Regions from separate parts of the Paenibacillus sp. J22R3 genome, predicted to be linked through region 2. Evidence: riboswitches for the same ligand, from Rfam matches in the RefSeq annotation. Region 2 holds a riboswitch; each other region holds the start of a gene.
The links. A riboswitch is a leader RNA that binds a small molecule or an ion and turns the genes downstream of it on or off. The one in region 2 is predicted to bind cyclic di-AMP.
Positions count from the first base shown of each region.

Region 1: linked by a shared signal. The riboswitch ahead of AC0YN4_RS31385 (hypothetical protein) and the one ahead of AC0YN4_RS22820 (histidine kinase) in region 2 are both predicted to bind cyclic di-AMP.
Region 3: linked by a shared signal. The riboswitch ahead of AC0YN4_RS29945 (G5 domain-containing protein) and the one ahead of AC0YN4_RS22820 (histidine kinase) in region 2 are both predicted to bind cyclic di-AMP.

Region 1 is NZ_JBWDNS010000016.1:12,262-22,184, reverse strand. It holds gene kdpA (potassium-transporting ATPase subunit KdpA) at 1-991, opposite strand, end outside; gene AC0YN4_RS31390 (potassium-transporting ATPase subunit F) at 1,023-1,100, opposite strand; gene AC0YN4_RS31385 (hypothetical protein) at 1,423-1,839, opposite strand; cyclic di-AMP (ydaO/yuaA leader) riboswitch at 1,965-2,133, opposite strand; gene AC0YN4_RS31380 (spermidine synthase) at 2,433-3,182, shown strand; gene thpR (RNA 2',3'-cyclic phosphodiesterase) at 3,245-3,838, shown strand; gene AC0YN4_RS31370 (hypothetical protein) at 3,915-4,886, shown strand; gene AC0YN4_RS31365 (type IV pilus modification PilV family protein) at 5,044-5,622, shown strand; gene AC0YN4_RS31360 (PulJ/GspJ family protein) at 5,627-6,202, shown strand; gene AC0YN4_RS31355 (hypothetical protein) at 6,220-8,121, shown strand; gene AC0YN4_RS31350 (DUF5057 domain-containing protein) at 8,257-9,923, opposite strand, start outside.
Region 2 is NZ_JBWDNS010000005.1:349,721-359,643, reverse strand. It holds gene AC0YN4_RS22830 (LacI family DNA-binding transcriptional regulator) at 1-18, opposite strand, end outside; gene AC0YN4_RS22825 (DUF445 domain-containing protein) at 416-1,675, shown strand; cyclic di-AMP (ydaO/yuaA leader) riboswitch at 1,877-2,029, shown strand; gene AC0YN4_RS22820 (histidine kinase) at 2,224-4,554, shown strand; gene AC0YN4_RS22815 (basic amino acid ABC transporter substrate-binding protein) at 4,713-5,537, shown strand; gene AC0YN4_RS22810 (amino acid ABC transporter permease) at 5,626-6,279, shown strand; gene AC0YN4_RS22805 (amino acid ABC transporter ATP-binding protein) at 6,294-7,016, shown strand; gene AC0YN4_RS22800 (aminopeptidase) at 7,503-8,735, opposite strand; gene AC0YN4_RS22795 (MGMT family protein) at 8,900-9,217, shown strand; gene AC0YN4_RS22790 (DMT family transporter) at 9,241-9,923, shown strand, end outside.
Region 3 is NZ_JBWDNS010000012.1:6,688-16,610, reverse strand. It holds gene ispE (4-(cytidine 5'-diphospho)-2-C-methyl-D-erythritol kinase) at 1-26, opposite strand, end outside; partial or broken gene AC0YN4_RS29970 (small, acid-soluble spore protein, alpha/beta type) at 370-543, opposite strand; gene veg (biofilm formation stimulator Veg) at 709-981, opposite strand; gene yabG (sporulation peptidase YabG) at 1,133-2,011, opposite strand; gene rsmA (16S rRNA (adenine(1518)-N(6)/adenine(1519)-N(6))-dimethyltransferase RsmA) at 2,082-2,984, opposite strand; gene rnmV (ribonuclease M5) at 2,984-3,544, opposite strand; gene AC0YN4_RS29945 (G5 domain-containing protein) at 3,661-4,809, opposite strand; cyclic di-AMP (ydaO/yuaA leader) riboswitch at 5,032-5,318, opposite strand; gene AC0YN4_RS29940 (TatD family hydrolase) at 5,506-6,270, opposite strand; gene AC0YN4_RS29935 (HD domain-containing protein) at 6,292-7,608, opposite strand; gene AC0YN4_RS29930 (AbrB/MazE/SpoVT family DNA-binding domain-containing protein) at 7,883-8,137, shown strand; gene rsmI (16S rRNA (cytidine(1402)-2'-O)-methyltransferase) at 8,267-9,169, opposite strand; gene AC0YN4_RS29920 (tRNA1(Val) (adenine(37)-N6)-methyltransferase) at 9,175-9,923, opposite strand, start outside.

The DNA of each region.
Region 1 (9,923 bases), on a different contig from region 2:
CGGACTCGGATATACCGAACCTGACCTCTTTGCCTTCCATATTTCCATGAAGGCCTGCTGCATCAAGTGCGGGAACTCCTTTGTATTCCGATACAAAAACGACTGTAAGCATAACCATGAAGATGAGTCCCATCGCCGCGAATACAGCCCAGCCTTGTTTCTTGTTCTTTATCATCAGGCCGAAGGCATAGACAAGCGCGGTAGGAAGCAGCATCATACTAATAATTTGAACCATGTTTGCGAGCGGTGTTGGATTCTCGAACGGATGCGCCGCATTCGTACCGAACCATCCCCCGCCGTTCGTACCGATATTTTTGATTGATTCCAGCGTTGCAACGAGGCCTCTGGTTATCGTTTGCTGAGCCCCTTCAAGCGTGGTCGCATCTACAGCACCTTGGAACGTTTGCGGAATGCCTTGGAACACGTAGAACAAAGCAACCAAGAAGCTGAGCGGCAAGAACACTCGCGTGATTCCGCGAACCATGTCCACATAGAAGTTACCTAGATTATCCTGACGTCCGACGAGTCCGCGTATGAACGCAATCGCAATTGCAAAGCCGGTTGCCGCCGACGTGAACATCGGAAAGGTAATCGCAAGCAATTGAGACAGATAGGATAGTCCGTTCTCACCCGAGTAAGACTGCCAGTTCGTATTCGTAATAAACGATACGGCTGTATTGAAAGCCTGCCCTGCAGGCATATTGCCGATCCCGTCCGGATTAAGCGGCAGAAAGCTTTGAAACCGTAATACAAGATACAATAGGAGCATCATAACAAAGTTGCTCAGCAGGACGGCTGCTACATACTTCTTCCAGCCCATTGCTTCATCTTCGCGTACGCCCATCAACCGATACAGCAACCGTTCAAACGGACCGAACACACGATCCAATGCTGTTTTCTCATGCTGAAACACTTTTACAAGATAACTGCCTACCGGCTTAACCAACAACATAATGATGATCAGCGTAATGGCTACCTGTACGAACCCCATACTCATGTCATGAATCCTCCGCCCTGGCCATTTAGAATTTTTCTGGTTTAACTAACACAAAGCCTAGATACAAAATAAGAATAGCTGCAATAATGCCGACGATAATCATAGCGTTACCTCCCTAGGCTCTCTCACAGAATTTAAGGAATCCCCAGAATATTGCGAATGCAGCAACAAACAATACCACCATTGTAAAATCATTGACCATAACTTCTTACTACCTCCTATAGCTGCATGCAGTGAATTGAGAATATTTTCCCCTGCTAGATTGAAACTATTCATGTCTTTCAGCGTGCTTGAGGTTTCATACGCTGCTTATCGGTTCCCCCTCTTCGGTATAAGGAAATCTTAATACGGGTTGCCGTAAAAAGGGGGTAAAGAAACCTGCTGCCAGGTGTAAAAAAAGTATAAAAATCAATCGTTATCGCCGTCTAGAACGATACGTATGCCTGAGAATGGTCGAATAAATAGGCGCGATTCCATAATGCGTAATTTCGATTGGCTATGCCTTTCGCCGTGTAATCCAGCTGCTCGGCTAAGCTTGTTAATGCCGATTCCATTAAATGCGCGCGTTCCATCCCCCATGCGTCTTGCTTCTGGTGGATGTAGTCCAGACTCTCCTCGAGTGTCAGTCCCTTCATTCGCTGGTAGATGGCCGTCCACTGCACAATGTCGCCCTTCAGGTTACAGCCGTGCATCTGGAATTCAATGAGGCTGCAGCCTCCGTCATTCGTGGTGATGGCGAGTAAACCGCAAATGCAGTCTTCACTATGTCCAGGCAGCCGTTCATCCGTGAGCTCCCCATCAAATTGAAACAGCTCGATCGCCTTAATCTTGCAATCTTTCACAATAGTCACTCTCCTGAATGGTTTGGTAGAAAACACAAAGAGGCCCGGGGAGCAGAGAAACTCTACTCCCGGGCCTCTTTCACAGCGTGCGTAAAGAAACAAGCTGCTGGAAGCTCGATTGAAGGGGGTTCTCTCTCATACGCTTACGAGGTTAGCTGTCGGATTCGGGCTTGAGAGTACCCTACCTTAACAAATAACACCTGTTATGGATTCACCCCAAGAAGCCGTTCTGATCGAAATCGGCTTCTGATTGGTTCCCCCGTTCCTCTTGCGAGGACTCAGCGTTTAAAGCAAGTTATTCCGTTGATGAATCAAATCTTATTCCTGCGCGAAGAGAATGTAAAACCTGATTTACGTGCTAATTCCGCCAATTCTATCGAATTGCGCGCATAATTGCGCTTTCATCCTGCGAACCCATTCTTTTCAATTGGATTATCATAGGAATGCTTCCAAACCTTACTGCTTGTGATGCCAACAATAAGGAGCAAAGCACATTGTTCTCACATGGCAATTGAATGTGACCCCGAGATGCGATACGCTGAAATCTATAATGGACCCGGCCTGCTCGCTGGGAAGAAGGAGATTGGATCATCGTGCAGATTTTGCACCGGGAAAACAGCTCGCTGAACGAGATTACCGTTTACGATACGAATACGTACGGCGAGGAGCATGGGCGATTCCGAGTCCTTCAGTTCTCAAACAGCGCCATGCAAGGTGCTGTGGATTTGGATCAGCCTGAGCGGATCCTATTCGAATATCCGCAGGCTATGCTTCACCTCATGAATGGCAGCAACCCGACCTATCAGCGTCTGTTTATCATTGGTCATGGCGTTGGAACAATTGCTCGACATAGTACGGCGAGAACGATCAAAGTTGCGGAGCTGGACGAGCGAGTTGTGGCGTTAAGCAGGCAATATTTTGGCTATCGTGACGATAATGTGGCGGTTGGCGATGGCCGTGAACTGCTCTCATGCGAAGCTGAGCATACGGTTGATTTTATTGTGCTCGATGCCTTCTCCGATAAGGGAACGCCGCGGCATTTGACTTCGATGAGCTTCTTCGAGCTTGCTGCCGCCAAGCTGGATGAGAGCGGTGCTATCCTCATCAATCTCATGGGTAAGCGTGAGAACGATGCACATATAAACGCCATCTATACAACACTTCGAGAAGTGTTTCGATTCGTGAAAGCATTTGCTTTGCCAGCTGAAAACGCCGCGGATCGTCGAAATTACATCCTGACGGGCAGCAGCGCCCCGCTGACCTGCCAGACTCGCCGAATGGCCGGGTTTATGGAAATGGAATTGGGGCAAGGCTATATCATCGTGGATCACGATCACGACTAGTAGGATTCGCCTATCAGACGTGCTAGTGATATTTTTGATAAGAGAGGGGTTGCTATAAACCTTTGAATACGCCAGCCGCTCCGGCGCAGACCGTCCGCTTATTCGCTGCCGTCCCTGTACCGGATTCCATTAAACAGTCACTTTCGATAGGGTGCGAGGACATCAAATCACAGCTTCTATTTCGCAAATGGGCACATCCTGACGATTATCACATCACGCTGCAATTTCTGGGCGATACGCCAATAGAGCTTGTCCCTGCCATCTCGGCAGCACTTCGTGAAGCAGCATCGTCCGTTCAGGCTTTCGCGTTACATGTGACTTCGCTGGGCGTCTTCGGGCGTCCGATTCGCCCCTCCGTCCTGTGGGCTGACGTCGCAGGGGATGTCGAGCAGCTGCACAACTTGCAACAGCATGTTGCAAGGAGGTTAAAACCTCTCGGCCTCATGCCGGAGAGCCGCACCTACCATCCGCATCTCACGCTTGCACGCAACTACGCGGGCGAAAGCTCATTCGAGCCATCGCAACTGAACGGCTGGAAGCTGCCGCCGACCGGAAGCCCGCTCCAGTGGCAAGCGGATGCCATAACCCTCTATCGAAGCCACCTGCAGCGACGTCCGATGTATGAGTCCGTTTCGGTTGCTCCGCTCCTTCTCTGAGTTTTTCCCTATTCCCCTCCAATATTTGCGTTATACTGGTTAATAAACAACCCATTTTGGAGGTAGATGTGCCCCTATGGAATCACGCTGTTTCATTACCCATACCACCTATCAAGACTGGCCCGCCGTCCTCATGGAATCTACTGAGCTGCGGATTACCGTCATACCCGAGCTGGGAGGCAAAATCGTCTCCCTAGAGAACCGCCTTACCGGTAAAGAGTGGGTCGTCGGCACCGGGTCCCGTCCACTCGCTAAGGTCGAACATGGCTCTGACTTCCTCGCAGCGGATATGAGCGGCTGGGATGAATGTTTCCCTACCGTTGCCGCATGTCTCTACCCGTTAGAAGGGGACAACTTCGGACAACACATGCCGGATCATGGCGATGTATGGTCCATCCCGTGGGAGGTTTCTTTCGAAGAACAAGATGCACTCGTTTGCAAAGTAGTCGGAAGAGCGCTCCCCTATGAATTGACAAGAACCATTCGATTCGAGAACGATCAGCAGCTGCGTTTCGAATACACAGTTCGGAACCTCAGTTCGGAGACGATAGCGGCATTTTGGCTTGCGCATCCCCAGTTTGTTGCCACGACAAACACGCGGATTATGCTTCCTGGGGCCACTAAACAAGTACGCTGCGTATTCGGTGGTCGTTTGCTGCAGACAGGCGAGCTGTATGATTGGCCGGAAGCGGATATTGATGGTTCTTATCTTCGCCTTGATACGATCGAACCCGCTTCTGCCAAGGATGCTCGTAAATTCTATGTTGACGGGGCAGTCGATGAGGGATGGACCGGACTTTATGAACAAGACAGCGGGGATTACTTAATGCTGGAGTGGGATGCTGAATCAGTGCCCTACTTGGGCATCTGGATTGACGAAGGGTTATGCAACGAGCAAGCCGTTTGTGCACTGGAGCCATGCAATGGTTACTACGACAGCCTAACTGAAGCAGCTGAACGAGACAAGCTTCTCCACATTGCTCCTCACGCTACGAGTGAGTGGTACTTATCCGTCAAGCTAGGTTCCGGTCTAATGAAGACTAAGTAATTAGTCCTACTAATATAACGCCGTTTCTCTTAAGCTAATGCTTGGGAGGAACGGTTTATTTTTATTGCGGTGAGACTTTAGAACTAGGAGGATTTGCGACGTTCTGTGTCGAAGATAGTAGGAAATGTATGTTAATCGAAGGGAACTGTGATTGCTTATGAAAGCACACGAGCAGCAACAGCAGCCATCTAGAGAGAGTGGCTTTACATTAGTTGAAATCTTGACCTGCCTCATCATCCTCTCCGTCGCCGGACTCGCGATGACAGGTTTTTTTGTCCATGCCCTCTCCTACGCCAAGGGCAACCAGAATAAGACAGTCATGGTCAATCTGGCGCGTAACACGCTGTTTTATATGCAGAAACAATCAGATTTTGATGAGATGGCCAAATTTTTCAAGGTTGGACAACCGCTTGGCATCGGCGAGGAGCGTAATGAAATCAATTCAGACGGCTGCCCCGAAGGCAGTGGCTCCTGTACAAATTATAAGGAACTCGTAGATGACCCGCAGACGCTTGCCTTTATCTTGAATCCCAAAATCAACGATATTTCTTACCATGTCACAATTAGCTTCCAAGATAAAGTCAAATTTTCTCCCGATAGCGGACAGATCAATAAATATCTGCTCCCCATTAAAGTTGAAGTTGCAGAGCTTGAGCCTCACAATAGCGAAGACAATCGGAGCAAACGGGAGTATTCGGAAGTGGAGGGGTACATAAGCGATGAATCGATTCGTTAACCACATGAGACGGCGACTAACCGGTAGCGAGGCTGAGAGAGGCTATACACTAGTTGAACTGATTGCCTCACTGACCATACTATCCGTCGTTCTGGGTGTCATTTACTCTTCTATTACATTTGGGATGAATACCTACAATAAGGTTCGCGTCGAGAACTCCCTTCGAGACGAAGGCGATCTAATCATGTCCTCCATTATTACCGAATTGTACCGGGTCGGACCGAGCCGAATCTCGCAATCCGATGCAAGCCTTAGTCAATCGATTACGCTGACGCTGCCGGAGATTTCTTCTGAAGACCCTATAGAGACAGGGGACGACCCTCTCCGGGAAGTAATCAGCATTAAACATTCTGATGCCTCGAATAAAAGCGCTCTATTTATCGGTAATCGTGAAGTAGCTATCGCATCAGAGATTGTACCGAACAGTCCTACTGCATATAACGAATCTTTCATTAAACTAAAATGCGTGAACGGCCAAACAGGCTGCAGCAGCGGGATGCTTGAAATCAAGCTTAAGCTGCGTCAAGAGTATGGCGACCGAAATTTTGATCTTAACCTGGAAAGTAGATTCGGATTTTAAGAGGAGGCAGCTCGCTAATGATACGTGAAGAGAAAGGCTCTGCCTTTTTACTTGTTGTGTTTATGATGCTGCTCTTTACACTAGTCGGTGTAGCTGTTCTCGGTGCTACGATCGGCGGAGCAGCACGGACTCAGAAATCGGAAGACAATTTGCAAACCGTCCATCTTGCGGATAAGGCGCTGAGTGAAGCGATGGCACACATTATGGCGCGCTTCGATAATCAATCGATAAGCCCTTCCCTGTTGACACAAAATGTAGAGCAATTCGTGGAAAGCTTCAAAGACTATGGGGAGCGAGGCTATTTGAATGAAGGCTCAGAGCTCGATAAGGCCAAGAAGCCGGAATATCGTATCAAAAACATGTGCATTCTCGGTACGATCAATCTTTTGAAACAACAGTTGTATTGCCAGAATCAAAGCAGCGGAACGGGTCAACCAACGGCCAATGAATACTTAACTGCCATTCGAATAACGGCTGAAGCAGAAGTGAACGGCGTCAAACGGGATTTGGTACAGGATATGACGCTGGATACGTTCCCGGATTTTCTGAAATATGCATTTGGTTCAGAAGGCGATGTTGTCATCAACGGCGCACCAGCCTTCAAAGGTAACATCTATGCGGGCAATGAGCTGAGAATCCAAAATGTCGCGAACTACACCTACTTGAACAACCCGCTTACTGCCAATACACAGTTCCTGTATGTCGACCCTGTTGATTCATCGGCGTTGGATGGCATCTATGTGCCTGACGGTGATGACATTGGGAACGGTAAAATTCAAATCCAATCGCAAAGTAAAATTAAATATCGCGACAAACCGGTTGATCCAAATACACCCTACCAAATTCTTGAGAATCTGGGGGATCCTCAGTTCCATGACCTAGATTCCAAAGTGGAGCTAATTGAAAAGAAAAAATTCATTTCCATAGACGTGGCGCAATCTTTCGTCGATAAAGCCTATGACGCGCTTGGTACAGGTGCGGATCCAAGCTTGAGAGACTCCTTGTGGAATGCCTACACGCCTCAGGATTCCGGGGATGGACTTCTTGCTCTAATGAAAGCTTCCTTATCAACCAACCCGATTACCATTCCTACGGCCCCTTCATTGCCAGACAGTGGTGCTACGATCGAAGAACAAGATTCCTATAATGAAGCTAAAGCAGATTATGATCACACCATGAGTGTTCTGAATACGCAGTTGAGTGATCTCTCCGGTGCTGTATTTGTAGACGGTGACTTAACAATCGGTGCTGATCTCCGTCAAATTCGATACACATCGAAAGGTGCTCACGATTGGCTTATCGTAAATGGTAATATGACCATTCAGAACGATAATCCTAATACCGTTATCCCCATTCGAGCCAATATTCTGGTCAAAGGAAAAGTAACGTTGATAGGTAATCTTGAAATGGATTCCACCATCTTCTCCTTGCAGGATGATGAGATCAACGAAATTATGGATGCTCAGATTCGCGGGATGGTCGTGAATGACAAGAAAAGAGAGCTGGTAATGATCACCAATGGACCCATTGACATCTATCGGGTCACCGCCTTCCAACAGCTAGGTGATGGCTATAAACAATCGAGTATTAGCACGCTGGATGGCTTCTTCTACACAGATCAAACAGCTGAGCTGTATGGCGTAGGCTCGCTCTTCTGGATTCATGGCGGATTCTTTGCCAAGGAAGGCATCACCATTAACGCCGTGCTTGGTGATACCACCTCGACTGAAACCGGGACCACACTGAATTTCAGCCCTCAAGATTTTGGTCCAGATAATGAACCGGTTACACAAACTCAAGCCCGTTTTGTCATCGATTACAATAAAGATGTCTTTATTAATCAGCTTGCAGGCCTTCCTCGCGTCAACAAAATTAGAGTCAATATCGGACAGAAGAAGCTGCTTCCTGTGCAAAATTAGCCCCCGAATAGAACGGTTAAACTAAAAGAAGATGGCGTAGAGTTTAGACTCCGCGCCATCTTTTTGGTTTGATTAAGAGAGAAGGGCTGTCCCTCGTCACCTAAGGTGACGTTTGGGACAGCCCTTTCTTACGGATTAGTATTTGTCGCTCTTGTCGACCGTAACTCTTACAGTAAGCGTAATTTGCAGTACAGGATCATACACGGTGATTGTCGTCGTACCGTAATTGACACCCTCAATGACACCGTTAGCCGATACCGCTACAATATTGCTATTGGCGGATGTCCATATCAGTCTAGGCACTATAGTAGCCCTTAGTTTGGCTGGTAGAATAGTCAAGGATTGACTAGATGCCAGATTCATCTGTTGCTTTACTTTAAAATGAGGCACTGTAGCAGGTAATTTAATGAGTACAATATCAACCGTCAATGTATCGGTAAATACTTTACCGGCCGGTGACTTCACCTTCACTTGAATGGTCACAGTTCCGCCATCCTGCCAGCCCGTCGTTAATTTCACTGAGTTTTGACCGCCCGTAAGGCTAGTGCCTTTAGAAGGACTATTCAGCAATGTCCATTCCGGTTCATAGGTGAAACTTGGTTTGCCGGCAGCTCCTTCCCATGTAATCGGGTAATTAATTGCTGAAGCTGCTTTAACGATCAGACTGCCATCGAGCTTTAGCCCGCGATTCTGAATGGTTATCGGAAACTCCTCATCCACTACTGAACCGTCAAGAAGCTTCACATAAACGATTACCGTCACTTTGCCATCACCGATCGCACTAAGTTCATTGGTGAAGTTTTTGCCCGTTGATGCCGGAAGCGTAACGATGTCGTCAGCTCCTGCTTCTTTCAGACCCCAACTCACACCTTCTATTAGGCTAGTATCGGTTATCGCCGTAGAATCCCCCGATGACTTCGTCAATCCGGCTGTTAATTCGATTACATCGCCTACGCCGACTTTGAGCGGCCCGCTTAAAGTTACATCCGGTTTAAGAATAGTAACATCCACTTGCTGCGGATACGTTTTCCCATTTTGCAGTTTCAAGGAGACCGTCACGGTTATGGTTCCGGGAACAAGCGCATGTAGATTATTCGTGTAGTGCTTGCCTGTGGAGTTCGAAATTAGCTCTGCCTTCGTATTCGAACGCTCCCACTTGAGAACACCTAGAATCACGCTATCATCTGCAATGGGAGCACTGTTATCTTTCGACTTCTGCAGTGTAGCTTTCAGTTCCACGGTGTCTCCTAGGCTGATGGTTCCTGGACCTGACAAGTTCAGATAAGGTTCCTCGATCGTAATCGATCGCGTCGCCGAAACCCACGTGCCATTCATGAGTTGGAATTTCACTAAGACCGTTACATTACCTGGAGCTTTAGCCTCGAGTGAATTATTCATCTGCTTAGTAGTTGGGATTGGCAGATCTACTAATTCTTCCGCATTAGCACCTTCCAGCCCCCATTTAACATCCTTGATCATACTTGCAGCAATATCTGTATTACTGCTTGCCGATTTCTTCAAGGCTGCGGTCAGCGATATCGTATCGCCTATACTAATAGTACCCGTTCCTTCCAATGACGGGAATGGGCTTACTACCGTCACTGGCAGCGTGTCCTTTAGCACCGTGCCATCAGCAAGTTTTACGGAAGCGACGACAGTTACAGTCCCTGGAGCAAGACCTTGGAGCTGATTCGTAAACTGATTGTTTGCTGCCGTCCCTAGGCTCACAAGACTTGAGTCACTTGTACTGCTCAATCCCCACGTTATGGTGACACTATCGTCTATAACAGCCGTTGTGTTTG
Region 2 (9,923 bases):
GAAAATACTAACCTTCATGCGTATGCATTCTCCTCCGGCGAGTAAAGTTAAAGCGGTTATACTTTAATTCAAAAAAATATAGGATCTAATCCCGATGATAATTAACTTGTTCGAATTCAAAGTTAAAGTGCTTTAACTTTTGTTTCTTTCCTTATTGTAGTGGAGGCCTCTCTGTTTATCAAGCATAATTTCTGTCCTTCCTATACAAGCTATCGCAAAAAGCATATAATAAATCCAAAATTACCCGTATTCATAAGCTGGAGCGCCGGAAGAGCTGACGAGCGCAATGGCGACTGAAGGCGGAGGAAGAGACAGACCCCGGGTCTTGTCTCTTTTTTCTTGCTTTTAGGGCTGTTTTTGCAACTGATTCGTATGAAGTGGTATGGTGTAAAGAAGCACTAGTAGGAGGAAGAACATGGCGAACGATTCGAGAAAAAACAAACATATTGCTAATATATCGCTTGGTATTATGGCAACGGGTTTCGCGGCTACGCTGCCTTTCGGCGGCACGGGGCTTAGCTTGCTGCATGTCGGCTTCGAGGCCGGTGTCATCGGGGGGCTCGCGGACTGGTTTGCCGTTACGGCGCTGTTTCGCCATCCGTTGAGAATTCCGATTCCGCATACGGCGCTGCTGCCGCGCAATCGCAAGAAGATGTCGGACGGTATCGTGCGCGTGCTCGAGGATCGGCTGCTTGCGAAGGAGAGCATGATCGAGAAGCTGCGGCAGATTGAGCTGGCGAAGCAGCTGTTGCCTGCTCTTCGCCAGGCGGCTCATTCGGCGGTACACAGCGAGCGTCTGCCTCATCTGCTTGAGGGAGCGCTGCGTACGATCGAGATGGAGAAGCTAGTCCCTATTCTCTCGGGGGAAATTCGCTCCGCGGTGGAGCGAATTGATTTGGAAGCAGCGCTGCGCGGCTTCTTGCGCAACGCCGTGGAGAATGGCGTAGACGAGCGTCTGCTCGATCTGCTGCTGGAGCGTGCGGAAGAATGGGCGAGCACCGAAGGGATGCGCCGCGAGCTGGGCAATGCGGCGATGCAGCTCGTGAAAGGGCTGAATCTGGGCGGCCTGATGCAATTTGCGGTCAACGCGTTTATCGGCTATCTGGATGAGGATCGGCTGGGCACGATGCTGCAATCCTTTATCCTAACGAAGATTAATGAACTGAAGGTTCAAGGCACGGATCGTCGTGCTGTTATTATGAAGCATCTGCATCAAGGGCTGGAGATGTTAATCTCACGTTTGGCCGAGACCGGACAGTTGAACGCGCTGCGCGATGAATTGCTTGCTTCCTTCGATCTGGATGGCGAGATGACACGGTTGTTCGAATCGCTGCGCGAGAGGGGCATTACGTTCCTTCATTCGGAGGATTTTGCAGCTAAGGTTTGGCCGATGCTGGAGGGGCTGCTTGATCGCCTGGAGGAGAACCACGGCTTGGTTCAGGATGCCGAGCATTGGTTGAAAGGGCAGATCGCCGGACTCATTGAACGCAATCACGCGAAGATCGGCTCGTTCGTCAAGGAGAACCTCGATCGTCTCGACAATGATCAGCTGGTGGAGTTAATTGAAGATAAAGTGGGGCAGGACCTGCAATGGATTCGGGTGAATGGTGCCGTCTGCGGCTTCCTGATTGGTCTGCTGCTCCGGTTAATTGAAATGGGCTTCGGTTATAACTAGCGCGAAGCAGCAGGCTGTCTCTTCTATTTCGCCTTATTTGTGAGAAACGGCAAATTAGTGAGGTAGAAGGAGAGTGCTTGCGATCTACTCCATTGTAAGCGTTATATTCGCGTCAGTTGGCTGGAAATGAGAACGAAACCGTTTGCGGCATTCCTTTACAAAAGACATGCGCAGGCGTAACATACGATTCATGCTTAATCTTCTGCTATAGCGCTGAATTTCTGAATAGAAATCGGGGGAACCACTCATCTGGGGTGAATCTTGAAGAACAGACCGCATGGTCGACGCTTCAAGTAGGGCGACTCTCACGCCCGAATCCGTCAGCTAACCTCGAAAGCGTATAAGAGAGGCAACGAATGTTCGTGCAATAGACACTTTGATGATAACTTGTGCCTAGAAGCCGCGAGAGGCGTTCCTCTGTGTTAAAGAGGCAATCCCCCTGCAGGCTTCTTTTTTGTGCGTTTTATAAGGTAAGGATGGTCACAAAGAAGAATAAGTTTGCGAAGATTATGTAAGTTTAAAGGTGTAGAAAGGAAGGCGAAGTTGTCATGGCTGGTTACCGCCGCAAAACCCCTGAAGAAATGCTCTTATCCATCTCCAAAATTCATCGCGGCCGTCTTAAAATTTATGTTGGTGCCGTGAGCGGCTCAGGCAAAACCTATCATATGCTGCGCGAAGGCCAAGCGCTTATGCAGCAAGGCATTGAGGTTGTGATTTGCGCAGTATCGACGATGCGCCGACCTGAAACGGTGGAGCAGCTTGCTGATTTGGAGCGGATTCCGAGTATTCATTGGTACAAGGGGGACGTGGAGAAGAAGGATCTTAATTTGGATGCCATTCTGGAACGGAATCCGGAGGTGCTGCTCGTTGACGGGCTGGCGCACGAGAACCGTCCGGAAGCGAAATTCCCGAACCGTTTGGAGGACATCCAATTTCTTCTGAGTCATGGTATCAGCATCATCACGACCGTGAATGTATACGAACTCGAAGGAGTAACCGAGCTTGCGCAGAAATTGACAGGCATCACAGCGGAATGTACGGTGTCCGCGGATCTGCTGGAATTGGCAGATGAGGTGCGGTTAATCGATGCTTCACCGGAAACGATTCTGTCACGCCTAAATGAAGGGCGTTTAAATAATATTAAAGATCCCGGGCTGCTCAAGCGTGGGAACCTCGGCAAGCTCAGAGAGATTGCGCTTCGGCTGATGGCGGAGGGCGTGAACGAGTCGCTGGAGAAATACCGCGAGGAGCAGGGCTTCATCGGGCCGTCCGGCGCGACGGAGCGCATCTTGGTAGCGGCGCAGTATCACTGGAATGGTTCGATCTATATCCGGCGCGGGCAACAAATCGCCAAACGTCTTGGCGGCGACTTGGAGGTTGTAGTCTTCGTCGATTCCAGCCAGGAGCCCACGAAGGAGAGAGATGACTTCAAGCGCTCCATTCTGAAGCTGACCGAGAAGGTGGATGCCGGCTTTAGAGAGATTCTGGTTAATAATAGAAGACAAATCCCGCGTGCACTCATTAAATACGCGATGCTGATTAATGCCACCCGTATTGTTATGGGGCATTCCAAGCAGACGCGTGCACAGGAGATTGCACAGGGTTCTATCGCGGGAAGCGTGCTGAAACAAATGCGCAACATTGACGTTTTCTTCATGGCGGACAGAGCCGATCATGAGGGGGAGCGAGTACTGCCGACGAAACGGGCAACCCCGAAGATGACAGCCGAGCCGTACCGGAGGCTGAGTGCGCAAGAGGTAGAGAAGAAGATCGAGCGGATTCGCCGCGGTAAATTCAAGGTCTATGTCGGCGCAGCACCGGGAGTGGGCAAGTCCTATATGATGCTTCGCGAGGGCAATGATTTGCTGCGCAAAGAAATCGATGTTGTAGTTGGACTTATGGAGACGCATGACCGCGCGGAAACGCAGGATCAGGCCGGGCGGCTTGAGGTTGTGCCTCGTCGGACAGTTGAATTCGATGGCCAGGTTTACTCGGAGATGGATGTGGACGCGATTATTGCGCGCAATCCGGAGGTTGTGCTGATTGATGAGCTGGCCTATAACAACGCACCGAGCTGCCGCAACAAACGGAGGTACGAGGATGTTCAGGAGATCCTGGACGCCGGCATATCCGTTATTGCGACAATGAACATTCACCATCTGGAAAGCTTGAAGGATGCGGTAGAGCAAATTACAGGGACTGCTGTAAAAGAGACGGTTCCGGACCTGATGCTGCGCGTTGCCGATGAGGTTGAGCTGATCGATGTGGCGCCTGACACGCTGCAGCAACGGATGCGGGAAGGTCATATTTATAAAATGTGCGACGTTGAGGACGCGCTCTGCGGCTTCTTCAAGACAGGTAATCTAATTGCGCTGCGCGAGCTTGCTTTGCGGGAAATCGCGGACGATGTCGATGAGCGACTGGAATCATGGGAACGCAACGGTTCGCTTCGCGGTCCATGGCGTCGTCACGAATCAATCTTCGTTGCGGTAACGGTGAACAAGAAAGCGGAGCGACTCATTCGCCGCGGCTTCCGAATTGCGCATAGGCTCAAAGCGGATTGGCATGTTCATTACGTGCAGACGGATGCGGTGCCTGGTGAAGAGGATCGGATTGCAGAGCTGCAAGAGTTGACGGCGCGACTTGGCGGTACGTTCGAGGTCGAGCACAATGTCTCGCGTAACGATGTACCTGCTGCTTTGCTGGCGAAGGCGAACGTGTTGAAGAGCTCCCAAATGGTGCTCGGTCAATCCGGTCAAGGCTTCTGGAGCAAGCTGCGGAATAAATGCGTGGTCGACACCATTCTGCGTGATGGACGGCATATGGATGTGCTTGTTGTAGCGGATTTTAATCCAAACATCGAAATTGGAGAAGAATAGATACTGGGGTTTAGGTACACATTTATTCACAAGCATGGATATCCATTAAACTTGGTAATATGTGAGATTACCTGACAATTTAAAAATTTAAATTGAAACAAGACTTTTTTCTTGATAGAATCTTTAGTGTATTAAAGATGACTTTAGGGGGAAACAGAATGAAAAAGTGGTATATTATAGCTATTCTTACATTAGTGACAGCGGTAATTCTCTCTGGTTGTGGTGCGAAGAACAGTAACAATAACAACACAGGCAGCGAAGCAGGCAACAGCAGTGATGATACAACGTACATGTTTGCAACAGATGCGGCTTATGCTCCAATGGAATATATGGACAAAGACAAAATCACGGGCTTCGACATCGAATTCCTTGACGCCGTTATGGATGAAGCCGGCCTAAAGCATGAAGTGAAGAACACGGGCTGGGATGGCATGCTGGTTGGCGTAGAGAAAGCTACAGAGTTCCAAGCAGGAATCTCGAGTATCTCGATCACAGACGAGCGCAAACAAACTTACGACTACTCTATGCCGTATTTTGAATCCATTAACGTCATTATGGTTAAAGAAGGCAGCGACATTAAGAGTGCGCTTGACTTGAAAGATAAGAAGGTTGCTGTTCAAACCGGTACTACAGCTGACATCTTGATGACGGAGATCATGGGTAACAGCAACACGGATTTGAAGAAATTCGACAGCAATGCCGTTGCTTTGCTTGAGCTGGATCAAGGCGGCGCAGATGCGGTTGTGGCCGATATTGCGATCGTTCGTGATTACATCAAGAATAACCCGGATAAGAAATACCAAGAAATTTCGGATACAACAAACTTCACGCCGGAGTATTACGGCATTCTGTATCCGAAAGGCAGCGAATTGAAAGCGAAGCTGGACCCGGCGATTAAGACAATCATCGAGAACGGCAAATATGCAGAACTGTATAAGAAATGGTTTGGCGAAGAGCCGAATACGGCTAATCTGTTGAAGTAAGAAAGCGCCAAGGGCATGCGTGATTGCGCATGCCCTTTTGTTCGCTTAGCCTATCATCGATGTAAAGAAGACGAAAGGGCGAATTGGGATGGATTTAAGATTTAGATTTGATATCATTATGGATTATGCGCCGCTTCTACTGAAGGGGACGCTGTATACCATCGGGATTTCCTTATCGGGGATTTTGATCGGTTCGATCTTGGGATTACTCGTTAGCTTCGGCAAAATGTCGACTCGCTGGTTTCTTCGGTGGCCGATGCAGTCTTACATCAATTTCTTCCGCGGAACTCCGCTGCTTGTGCAGATTTATATCGTGCACTTCGGTCTTATTCCGTTCGTTTACGGTAAAACGAATGCGATTGTTGCGGCTATCACCGCTTTATCTTTGAATGCTGCAGCCTACACGGCTGAAATATACAGGGCTGGTATTCAGTCCATCGACAAAGGTCAGACAGAAGCGGCGAAATCGCTTGGTATGACGCATGCTCAAACGATGCGTTTCATCGTGCTCCCGCAGGCGATCAAACGGATGATTCCGGCTTTCGGTAACGAATTTATCGTCCTTGTGAAGGACTCCTCGCTGGTTGCGCTTATTACGGCGCCTGAGATTATGTATTGGAGCAACGTCATGAAGGGGCAGTACATTCGTGTATGGGAGCCGTACCTGACAGCTGCGCTCATTTACTTCATTCTTACTTACTCATTAAGTAAGCTGCTCAATGCGTTGGAAAGGAAAGTGTAATGCACATGAGTCCAATCATTCAAGTAACCGGGTTGTCCAAAGCGTTCGGCACGAATGTCGTACTTAAAGATATTAACGTAGATATCAGCAACCAAGAAGTTGTCGTTGTCATCGGTCCTTCCGGATCAGGCAAATCGACGTTTCTGCGCTGCCTTAACCTATTGGAAGAACCGACAGGCGGCAACATTGTGATCGAAGGCCAGTCGCTGATGGATAAGAATACGAGCATCACAAGCATCCGTACCGAAGTGGGTATGGTGTTTCAGCAGTTTAATTTGTTCCCGCATCTGAAGGTGCTGGACAATATTACGATTGGTCCGATTCAAATTCGCAAATGGCCGGCTCAGAAAGCACGCGCCAAAGCGTTGGAGCTGCTCGAGAAGGTAGGCTTGTCCGACAAAGCGAATGCTTATCCGGCTTCGCTGTCCGGCGGTCAATCCCAGCGCGTCGCGATTGCGCGTGCGCTTGCGATGGAGCCGAAGATCATGCTCTTCGACGAGCCGACATCGGCGCTCGATCCGGAGATGGTAGGCGAGGTGCTTGCGGTTATGAAGCAGCTCGCGAAGGAAGGCATGACGATGGTTGTCGTCACGCATGAAATGGGCTTCGCCCGCGAAGTAGGCGACCGCGTCATCTTCATGGAGCAGGGCTACATCGTCGAGCAAGGCACGCCGGCACAGATCTTCGAGCATCCGCAGCAGGAGCGGACGAAGGCGTTCTTGTCGAAGGTGCTTTAAGGAACTTAACTAGAAAAAGCACCAATCTCAATGCCATATGCGGCATTGGATTGGTGCTTTTCAGTTTGCCAGAGGAAGTCTCGGCAGCACTTTTTGGTCTATATATGATTGAACAAACTTTAACGGTTGTCAGAGTGGCTATTTTATGTAAATAAGCCTTTTTGACAATCTAAAGGTTGTGAGAGAACTTATTTGCAATAAATGGGTCGAATTCCAGAGGAGAACGTTCAAATAAGCTTACTGGCAACCGTTAGCATTTAAAAATGCTGGATTTATACCGAATAACCACTGTCACAACCGTTAAAGTTGGAATGCGAAGAAGCATGCGCTCATCGCGTAGGACAGGACATAAAGAAGATTGCCTTCTTGCCGTGCCGGAAGGTATTCAACCGACGTATTATCAACGTGAATTTCTCGACACACTGAAAAACACCAATCTGCAGCCAATAAGGCTGTTCAGATTGGTGTTTTCGTACGTCTAGCTTTCTAGAACGCCCAGTTGCCGTTGCGGAAGATCGTTTCCGTCGTGCCGTCGACGCGCTCGCCTTCGATGTTCAGCTCTGCGGAGCCGATCATGAAGTCCACGTGCACGAGGCTGTTGTTGAGGCCGTTCGCGACTTGTTCTTCCTCGTTCATCGTTTTGCCGCCTTCAATACAGAAAGCATAGGCTTTGCCGATTGCCAAGTGACAGGAAGCATTCTCGTCAAACAGCGTGTTGTAGAACACGAGGTTCGTATCCGAGATTGGGGAACGATGGGGAACAAGCGCGACTTCGCCGAGGTAAGCGGCGCCTTCGTCTGTGGCGACAAGGTTCTTAAGGACTTCAAGTCCTTCTTCGGCTTGCACGTCAATGATTTGACCGTCCTTAAACGTCAGCGAGAAATCCTTGATCAGGTTGCCGCCGTAGCTAAGCGGTTTCGTGCTGGACACAGTTCCATTCACGCCGCCTCTAAGCGGGGCAGTGAACACTTCCTCTGTCGGCATGTTCGCGACGAAGATATCGCCCTTCGCGTTCTCGCTGCCTGCGCTGATCCAGATATGGCCCGGTGCCAGCTCAATCGTGAGATCGGTTCCCGGCGCTGTATAGTGCAGCTTGCGGAATTTCTTCTCGTTCAAGTGCGAAGCTTTCGTATCCAGCACTTCAATGTGCGACTTCCAAGCAGCGACAGGATCTTCTTCGTTCATGCGAGTTGCTGCGAAGATGGCATCCCATAGCGCATCCTCTTGACCGCTTGGCTCCACATCCGGGAACACTTTAGCCGCCCAATCCGGGGATGGAACGGCGACGATGGACCAGCTGACTTTGTCGGACATGGTGTAGCTTCTCCATGTCTTCAGCGCGATGCCTGCCGCTTTGTTCGCATTGGCGATGCGCTCAGGCTTCGTGCCTTTCAGCAGATCCGGGTTAGGTGCGATGATGCTGAGGAATGCCGCGTTATCAGCAGCCATCTGCTCCCAGCCTTTTGCACGCCATTCCGGATATTCTGTGAAAGCTTCATCTGGGGCAAGCTCGTATTTGGTGCGAGTGACGACATCGTCATTCCACTCTACATGAACGTTTTTGGCGCCGACTTCATAAGCTTTCTTCACGACAAGACGCACGAAAGGCGCGCATGACAGGGATGTAGAAATCACTAAGGTTTGGCCAGGCTGAACATTTACGCCGACCTCAACGGCAAGAGCTGCGTAACGCTCGAGTTTTTCTTGAAAATTAGGCAATGGACTCACTCCTACAAGGCAGAATAAATTTATTCTAACATATAACCCTACTTTTTCCCTAAGGGGGGAATTTCTCGGAGGGCAGCAGGGGTCGATCATTCAACTTTGGTTGCAGGGGCAGGCAGTATAGGGTGTATACTAATAGAGATTATAGGAGGTGCGTCATGACGCCATTTACGCAACAAGTAATAGCAGTTATCGCGAAAATCCCATCAGGCACGGTCATGACGTACGGTCAGATCGCGGCACAGGCCGGCAGCCCAAGAGGGGCGCGGCAGGTGGTGCGTATTCTTCATTCCATGAGCGAGAAGCATGGACTGCCATGGCACCGCGTCATTAACGGAAAAGGCGAGATCGCCATCGGCGACGGTGACGGGCGCTACATGCAGCGTGTGTTGCTTGAGGGTGAAGGAGTCTACGTGAGTCCCGCCGGCACGATCGATTTGGGGGAATTCCGCTACGAGCCTGAACCGAATTATTAAGGAATAGAAAGAAGGATTACAGGTTGCCCAGACTCATCTATGCTGCACTTCTGCTGTTAAGCCTCATTTGGGGCGGTTCGTTTTATTTTATCAAACTATTGCTGCATGACTTTGGCCCGTGGTCGATTGCGTTTCTGCGATCATTCTGCGGACTGGTTGTTGTGCTGTTCATTATGCTGATCTTCAAGAAGCCTTTTGCTTTCCGCAGCCTGCCCTGGCCGGCGATGTTTATCATGGCACTGATCAATACGGCGCTGCCTTGGACCTTGATCGGATTCAGCGAGCAGCATCTGACGAGCAGCATGGCTTCGATCTTGAATGCGATGACACCGGTGTGGACGATCATCGTGGGCATTCTGTTCTTCAAGAGCAAGTCGCATTACATGCAGTGGGTAGGCATCGGTGTAGCGACAATCGGCCTGGTGATTCTGCTCGGCATTCGTCCCGGCGCGCTGCTGTCGGTCAACGGCATTGGACTAATCGGCATGCTGACGGCTACGTTCTGTTATGCTGTGGGCTCGCAATTGTCCAAAAGGCTGTCCGTGCGAGGCTGCTCCATGTACCAAATTACATACGGCACGCTGCTTAGCAGTGCGATCGTCAGCGGCACGCTGGCATTTTCTACGGAGTCGATAACGTGGGGGCATGTGAGCGATATGAGCAATGTGCCGCATATTATCGGGCTTGGGATTTTCGGCTCGGGCTT
Region 3 (9,923 bases), on a different contig from region 2:
GCCGGCGCTTTCTCATAAATCTTCATATGTAGGCTCACCCGTCCGTTATCGTTAAACTTCACATATTATAACAAAAGGTCATAAGAAAAGCTAAGATGCTTTGAGCAGTCTACGGGCCTGCTCAACACCTTAGCTTGAAATAACCCCTTAGTGTGGTTGATATTGGGACGCTTGCTGCTGTGCGGCCTGCATGGCTTGATGCATATAAGCCGGAACCGTACCGGATGCCTGCTGGCGCTGTGGCGCATAATTAGGCTGCGTTTGCGGCTGCACGAATGGACTGCGGGCAGGCTGAGGCCTGTAGGTAGTTTGTGCCGACTGATACGTTTGCGGCTGATAGGGCTGGGATTGCGCCTGCTGCGCGGCATATTGCTTAGCAGCGGCCTGCTCAGCGATTTGAATCGCACGTTTTACCATATTGCCGGCATCCTTTGCTTTAATGCCTCCCCAGCCTTCCTTCTGCACGGTATCATAGAAGCCCAGATCCTTCGCCAGCTCTTTCTTCAGCTCTTCACTCATCGTACCGCGGCGTCTGCGTGACATATACACTCTCCTCCTTTGAAACGGGTAGTACCGTTAGTATGGTTGTTTTTGTCGTTCTCATACGGAGTAAAAGGTACGGCCATATCGGCACAAAAAAAGTGCAGATTCTGCCTACGCTGCTCTCGCCGCGTCCGCAAATCTGCACATGTTCGATTCCTATTTATCTCATTGTATATACGTAATGCGTACTTGACCATCGTCACTGTCCACCGTAACTTCAACGGACTCCGTTAATATATCGGCGTAGCTGTAAGAGACGCGCTTAAACGCATGCTGCTCCTGGTCGAGCCTGACAATAAATACAGAAGGGTAGATTTCTTCTAACACACCGGTCCGTTCAATCGTCTTTCGACGACCACCGTTAGCACGAAGACGGATTTTGGAGCCGACATGGGTTTCCAAACTGCGTTTGATTTCCAATAGCGCATTTTTTGCCATTGTGCACTACCACCTCTTTCCTTGTCCATTATAACCAAAAGGAGGTGGTTTGTCAAAAAATTATAATTATAACAGTGGAGTCACTTTGGTGTCAATATAAAAAAGGGTACTTTTTTCTCCGGTACGTATATTTTAGCCCGAAGCAGCCATATTATACAGTTGGCTTTACACCGGTCAGCGTTTTAGGCTTAGGCAAACCAACCCGGAACTTCCCTAATGTTTCAATGCCCCCGACTCCATCGATTCCGCTGATTGTGCCGTGAATGACATCCGATAAATTGATCGTCTCTCGTATCGAGGTATAGCTGGCTTTAATGGCGACATACACCGGATCCAGCGCATGGATGAGCACCCGGCCCGGAGAACTGGCGAAGTTCGATCCATTCTGCAGCAGCGCTTCATAATGCGATTGGCATGCGCCGGCTACGACAATTAAGCTGTCTTTGCTTTTCTCATACTGACGCGCTATCCGTACTGCATTAACGAAATTTTGCGAGTTTTTGTAGCTGGCCAGGTTATGCAGATCATCCTGGTTCCGAGTCTTCAGCACGCCGTCATGGCCGGTTATCACGACAATATCCGGTTTAATCTGTGGAAGCAGTCGGTAAACCACGTCGGCCATTTGGGATTCATGTACGTATACCCCGTGGGCAGGGACGCGCATTTGCGTATACAGCTGCATGCTTTTTCTCATATAGTTGCTGTCCCCGTCCAAATGAAGTACTTTTCCGGGCACCTCAAAGTACGGCTGGGATTGGCTTTGCGCGCGCTGCAGTTCACGTTCAATTATCTGCTGCTCGCGTTGTTCCTGCATCCTTAGCGTGGACTCACTGGCCTTAATGCGTGCCTGCCTCGCTGCGCCGGAAGATTCCGGATCGCTCATAACGGACAAATCGACAATTGGCGCGTCTGCAAGCAGACGATAGTCGGTGCCCTTTAGGATGGCTGTCTGTTCTTCTAGAATTGTCGCAACACGAAAAAGGACGTCCCCGCCATAGGATTTGCGGACGACCAGGTCCCCTTGCTTCATGGGCAAATCACCTCTTCGTCTATCCTATGGGGAGACGCCCCTGATGGTGCGCTCACTTTTATTTTTTCGTCTAGCTGCTGTGTAAGTCCGCAGCCAGGAGTGCACGGCTCAATGCGGCAAACTCCTCAAGAGACAGCGTCTCCCCACGCCGGGACGGATCTATGCCGATGCCTTCAAGCAGCGGTCCGAGCTTCTCGCGATTCACTTTGCCTACATAAGCGGTCAAATTGTTCGCAATGGTCTTGCGGCGCTGCGCGAAACAAGCCTGTACCGTTTGGAAGAAATGCGCTTCGTTCTCGACTTCAACAGCCGGCTTGTCCCGCAGCGAAAGCTTTATAACCGCGGAATCAACATTCGGCTGCGGAATGAAGACGGTATGCGGGACAATGCAAACCAGCTCAGGCACACAATAGTACTGCACAGCAACGCTAAGGCTGCCGTACTCCTTGCCACCGGGCTTGGCCGCCATCCGCTGCGCGACTTCCTTCTGGATCATGACGACGATATTCTCAAGCGGCAGTTTCTCTTCCAGAAGCTTCATCAGAATCGGAGTCGTCACGTAATAAGGCAGGTTCGCAACAACACTCACGCCGGAGAGCCCGGCAAACTGCTCCTTCAGCAGCTGGGCAAGGTCGAGCTTCAGCACGTCGCCATGTACGACGTGCACATTCGGCGTATCCGCCAATACATCCTTAAGAATCGGAATAAGCCGATTGTCGATCTCCACTGCGGCTACGCGTCCTGCAGCGTCTGCCAGCTTCTGCGTCAATGCGCCGATACCCGGCCCGATCTCAAGCGCGCCTTTCGTCTCATCCAGCTCAGCGGCGCTGACAATGTTACGCAAAATATTTTGATCGATCAGAAAGTTCTGACCGAGGCTCTTCTTAAATGTGAAACCGTATCTGGCGATAATGTCTTTCGTGCGCTTCGGTGAAGCAACATCGACACCTGCCTTCATTCCCTCTGTCATCATTAATCTCCTTCGCTCGCCTGCTCCATCGTGGTTAGAGCCCGCATAAATTCCTCACGCGTAATTCGAAACATCGAACAGCGCTTATAGAACTGCTTGCCATTCGCATAGCCGATTCCGAGCAGATTGCCCATCTTCAGCCGTCTATCCGAAGCTTGCGGATGTACGAGCAGACCTGCTTGCATTAAATCTTCCATCGTGACCTCAGCAAGGCCGGCAGTGTCAGACGTCGCTTCCGTCCGCAAATTAGCGAGTGCTCGCTTAATTGCTTCCGGTGATGCGTTCTCGACGCCTATGTCTCCTTTGTAAAGCGCCTCCTCCTGAGGGAGAAAAGCATGCTTGCAGCCTGGTACACGCTGCGCCACGATCTTGCGGATTCGCTCGCCTGCATGATCAGGGTCGGTGAAAATAATAACGCCTCTGCGCTCCTGCGCCAGCATGACTCGGCGGATTACCCCTTCGCCAATCGCCGACCCACCGGTCTCAATGGTTTCTGCTTCAACGGCGCGTTTGATGGCGACAGTATCGTCTTTACCTTCTACTACAATGATTTCTTTAATCATGGGACTCCATTCCTTCCCTTCCGTACAACATGCAAAAAGAAGAGGCATCGCCTCTTCTTATGATGGCATATTTACGCGCGAAATACGATACGCATGTTCATACCGAGGAATACTGCCTACACTGCTGATGGTTTCTTCGGACCCAGCACATAAACCGTATAGCCCCGCTTCCGCCCAAATTTATCGGCATACGACTCGCTGTCAAAGTAAACATCAATCTTGTTGCCTTTGACTGCACTGCCCGTATCCTCAGCTCGGCGGAAACCGATTCCTTCGATATACACCCACCAGCCGATCGGAATGACTTTCGGGTCGACCGCAATGGTACGGCCTTCTTGAACGCGTGCTCCCGATGCGGTAATACCGTACTGTGGATGGTTCTTGCCTTTACCCGTCGAAGCCAAGCCGGCAGAATAAGCCGTAAGGGTTACATTCTTTATTACTTTCTTTGCACTGAACGTAACGCCTCGCTTCGTCATGGTAGATATGCTCGGCGAATTCGCCCGCAGCATCGTTACCTTCGGTTCAGGTTTCTTCGTCCCGACCGACACGATTTGATCGACAGAAGGTGACTTGGTCAACTTCTCGACTAATGTCTGCGAGACTAGAACTCCGTCTTCGAAAGTCTTTTCATAACGTTTAACGACCGTGCCTTGTTTACCCGTTTGGACAAGCTGTTCTTTCCCTTGCGCTAGCTTGGGATCATCCTTCTTCACAGTGGAGAAGGGAACGGGGTGGGTACTCTCCGAGATCTTCGTATCAATCCGAGTGATTGAAATAATCATATTCGGTTTAAGTCCCGAGGATAACGAAGGTACTACCTTATCTTGACTGCGTATCGATATATGAGCCTGATCGATCGCCGCCTGTACGGTTCTTTCTGTCGTGTACAACGTTCTTGCTTTGCCGTCAGCTTTTACAATAAGAGGCACCGCTTGATTAATAACAATTCGGTCACCGTCTTTAATACCGCCATCCAGCGGCATCGACACTTTATCATAAGTGCCAACTGCAATAGCTTGTTCATCCAGTAGGCGTTGAAGGACCCATTGCTTCGTAGAGACAATGGTTTCTCGTCCATTCACTACTACGGACACGCGCTTGTCAGCCGTTCCGTACAACAACACCAGAAACATGAAAGTCATAGCGATTGAGATCATAGCGCTTAGTACAATTAAACGCATGTTCTCATGCTTCCATCGCAATGCGAAAGACATGCTGGATGATCGTTTCCCATGGGTGTCCTTAAGCTGGAGTGCTCCCATTTCATCGGTCCTCCTTACATAGCCCCGCCGCCTTTGTTACGCATGATTACATAGACGCGACTATAGAGATTTTCTTTCCAAATTCAGCCCCGGACCACTTCCATAATACAGCTTTTGTCGTCAGTTTATGCTTCTTTCAAACAAAAAGAAGCCCGACGACAGAGGATCTGTTTCGTGGCTTCCCATTAGACAATGGTAGCATGGAATTGCATGCACGAGGTTGATCTCTCTTATTGACGCTTACGAGGTTAGCTGTCGGATTCGGACGTGAGAGTCGCCCTATTCGCTAATGGCACGTTCGAACAATTGCTGCTGTGCCGGTCGCAAAATTCACCCCAAGAAGAATTTCATGTCTATCGCTGTCTGCCTTGTACAAAACAGTGTCGCCCTTTAGTCGACGAACACGTTTTAAGGAGAAGAAACGAACAAGCTGTTTCTCCGTGATACAAACAGTTTCAACAATTGGTTCCCCCGCTCTCCGAATTCCGGAGATTAAGCGTTTTATTGGAAAAGGAATACAAGTTTTGTTGCTCTGAAATGAATCATACCGTCTACCGCGCCACATTGTAAAGAACTGATTAATGACGATTTTAACGAATTTCAAGGAAAAATAGACGAAAAGCAAGCAATTTCTTCAATCAAAATCAGTTTTATCACGAGAATAGTCCCAAATCCTTGCTTTCAAAGCCGTTTTCATCAGATTCCAAAACATTTCCTTGCGTTTTCCGTGGTTATTTCGCCGACTTCCTCCACACTTTTACCCGTTATCTCCGAGATCGTGTTTGCTACAAGACGGACGAATGCAGACTCATTTCGTTTTCCGCGATGGGGGTGAGGAGCCAAATAAGGAGCATCCGTTTCGATCAAAATTCGGTCCAGAGGCACTTGTGAAAGCACTTCCTTTGGCACCCTTGCATTGGTGAATGTAAGCGGTCCACCGAACGAAATATAGAAGTTCATATCGAGACATTGTTTCGCCGTTTCCCAACTACCGGAGAAGCAGTGCATGACCCCGCCAACGTCCTTGGCATCCTCTTCTCGAAGCAAACGGACGACATCCTCGTGGGCATCCCGATTATGAATAACGATTGGCATCCGTTTCTGCTTGGCTAATTGGATTTGTTCGCGGAATACTCGCTGCTGAACATCTTTAGGCGAGGTGTCCCAGTGGTAATCCAGACCAATTTCGCCGATCGCCACAACCTTCGGATGGTCACAAAGCGATGCAATCCAATCCAGATCCTCGGGACGCATATCAATACTGTCAACCGGATGCCAGCCCACAGCCGCATAGATAAAGGAATACTGCTCGGCAAGCGCCATCGTAGTTGGGATGGTCTCACGGTTAAAGCCGATATTGATGAGCTTATGTACGCCGGCAGCCTGCGCTCTTTCGATAACTTCTGCTCGGTCTTCGTCGAATTTAGGCGAGTCTAAATGCGTATGCGTGTCGATTAACATGATGGATATGGAAACCCCTTTCTACATTAAAGCAAATAATTCGCGGAGTTTCGCAGGCAGCCTGTGAGCTGATTCGCGAAGCGGTTCCTCCGGGTAATAAAGATGGTACTTGCCTTGATGGATACCGGTAATGGAACGAATGATATCCGAGCGGCTTGAGATTTCCGACAATCGTTCATCACTGCTCAGCAGCAGAATCGGAGGTTTTTCTTCCTTGCCTGCAGCAGTTGTTGAGCCGGGACGATAAACATCGTAGGGCATGTCGTAAGGAAAGTCAATTTCTAGGTGATAGTCCGGATGAAGGCCGATTTCTTGCAGCTGCTCACGGATTTCTTGCCACAGCTTCTCATCAGGGTGATCCATCGTAACATATTTGTACAGCTTGCGATTGAGAAACCTACGGCATAGGTCCGACAACACGGGATCAGGCTCATGGACCCATTGTGCAAAAGCCGTTTGAACAAGGGCTTCATCCAGATCCAAATACCCTTCAATGTCCATTGTGCCCGCAAGCAGCATCTTTATAGGCTTCATTAATGTATGAAATTTGTAATCATTCGCGAAGAGCTCCTTCGCCCTTCGGAAGATTTGCCTTAATATAATTTCAGAGCTTCTCGTGACCGGGTGAAAATACACCTGCCAGTACATTTGATAACGAGACATGAGATAGTCTTCGACGGCATGCATGCCGCTTTCCTTCACCACAATCCTGCCCTGATGAGGCCGCAGCACTCGCAATATACGCTCCAGATCAAAGGTGCCGTAATTCACTCCCGTAAAATAAGCATCTCTAAGCAAGTAATCCATGCGATCGGCATCCATCTGACTGGAGACCAGACTGACCACTATAGGCTGATGATAGGTTTTGCAAATAACGGCGGCAATGCGCTCCGGATAGCTCGAATCAAATTCGCGTAAGACTGCATTAATTTCCGTATTTCCAAGCAAAATGCGGCATGTCCACTCCTCATGGTGGCTGTCGAACACATCCTCTATGGAATGAGAGAATGGGCCATGTCCGATGTCATGAAGCAAAGCAGCACATAGGGCAACGAGCTTCTCCTCCTTTGGCCAATCGGTATAACCGCTGCGCTCAAACTGAGATATGATTTTGCGAGTAATTTCGTAGACGCCCAGGGAATGTGAGAACCGACTGTGCTCTGCTCCATGAAAGGTCAGATACGAAGTGCCAAGCTGGCGAATGCGACGCAGCCGTTGAAATTCCCGCGTATTTATGAGCTGCCAAATCAGCTGATCCTGAACGTAAATATATTTATGTACAGGGTCCTTAAATACTTTCTCTTCCGCGAGTTTATCCTCTCGATGAGCAGCACTCATGTCGAATCACGCTCCTTAAAGTTCAATCATTCGACACAAATGTCGAACTAATGTCGAATAATGTCGCAATATCATTTCCAACCGGACTTCGTTTGCAGTACTATATATATATTGAACAAATGCCTATTTACAACGGTAATCGGTTATTACTGGTCACAATTACCGTTAAAACCAGGTTGACTATTATGGGAAACGTTGGTATTATTAAGTCATTATATGATAGAATTTTGTCGAATGATGACGAGTTAATCCATTGCGAAGGGGAATAATAGATATGATGAAATCTACAGGAATTGTGCGTAAAGTAGATGAGCTGGGACGTGTAGTAATTCCGATTGAATTGCGCCGTACGCTTGGAATCGGTGAGAAGGATGCTCTTGAGATCTACGTAGATGGCGAGCGCATCATGCTGAAGAAATATGAGCCGGCTTGTATCTTCTGTGGCAACGCAGAGAATGTCGCTTATTTCAAAGGCAAAATCGTTTGTAACGTTTGTTTAACGGAAATGCCGACTCCTGTTACAAAATAAGAGACAAATTCAGTTTTATAGGTTATAATACATTTATCAAACCTGTTAATTCTAACCTTTTTATACTCCTTGATGCCTTCCTGAGCCATAACGGTCAGGAAGGTCTTTTTTTTGTCTACCGGCATGCTTCTATTTCTTCATTACTTCATTATATACATCTCGTTTTTGCAGGCCTCGATCAAGTGCTGTTCGTTTGATGGCTTCCTTCCGATCCTCACCTTGCTCCTCGTATCGGCTCACATGCTCCTCCAGCTCTAGCCCGCTCCACCATACCGGATCATCCTGCTGCAATTGCGCTGCTTCTTCTTTGCTCATACCTGCAATAACCAAACAATACTCGCCAAGCGGCGGATTCTCTTCCAGCCACGCGATGCACTCGGTAATTGTTCCTCGGGCGGCTTCTTCATGACGTTTTGTTAATTCACGAACCATCGCCATCTTCCGGTCACCTAGCTGCTCTAGCATCACTGCAAGGGTTTTTACGATTCGATGCGGCGATTCGTAACAAATTAATGTCGCCTCTTGCCTCTGTAATTGCTGCAGCCATGCGGTAAGTGACTTGCGCTCCCGCGGAGGGAATCCCGTAAACAGAAACTTCTCTGTCGACAAACCGGAGATGATTAATGCAGACAACGCTGCATTCGCCCCCGGGATCGGTACAATGGCTATTCCACTTTCAGCGGCGGCTGCAACAAGATCGGCTCCGGGATCGGATATAGCCGGAAGCCCTGCATCACTGACCAGTGCAATGGACTGTCCGCTCGCCAGCAATCGGATAAGCTCTGGCCCGCTATTCTCCTTATTATGCTCATGGTAACTGACAAGCCTAGTCGAAATTTCAAAATGTGCCAGCAGTTTGCGTGTTTGGCGTGTATCTTCTGCTGCGATCATATCGACTTCTTTGAGAATCCGAATCGCCCGAAAAGTCATATCCTCTAAGTTACCAATCGGCGTTCCAACTAGATACAATGTTCCGGCTGCAATACCATTACTACTGACTTCTGTTGTGCTGAAACTGCGCTGTACAATCATTTGGCCTAATCCCTCGTTCCCGCTTCCGGCGCTTGATCGCCGTAATAGATCCGCATTAACTCTTCATTATATTGTCGCTGTTCATTATATACGATCATCGGCGGCAGCAGCTTCACATCCGGTTTGCCATCTCTGGCCGCTTCAATCAGTACCATATTCGCTTCGGCGCCGGCATGCGGATGTACGAAGCGAATCCGTTTCGGTTCAAGCTTCCATTTACGGAACGTTTCCAGTATTTCAACCAACCGATTAGGACGATGCACCATGGCGACCCTCCCGCCTGGTCGTACGAGTCGCGCACATGCCGCTACAATATCATCCAGCGTCCCATTACGCTCATGCCTAGCCGCAGCAAAATGCTCATTCTCATTCTGATCCCCTGTTCCAGCAGGCATATAAGGTGGATTAACCGTAATGACATCATAATTTCCATGTCCGCTTTGTTTATAGAAATCACGCAGGTCGCCTTCATAAATATGAATGCGATCCTCGAGCCCATTCGCCTTCACACTTCGCCTTGCCATATCCGCAAGCCGAGGCTGAATTTCAACAGCGTCAATCTGGGCTTTCGTCCTTGTCGTTAAGAGCAGTGGTATAACGCCATTCCCCGCGCACAGATCCAGGATTTTACCGCGCGGCGGCACAGCCGCGAAACGAGCCAGCAATACGGCATCCATGGAGAAGCTGAATACTTCCCGGCTCTGGATAATATGCAGCTGATGCGTTAGTAAATCATCCAGCCTTTCATTCGGCT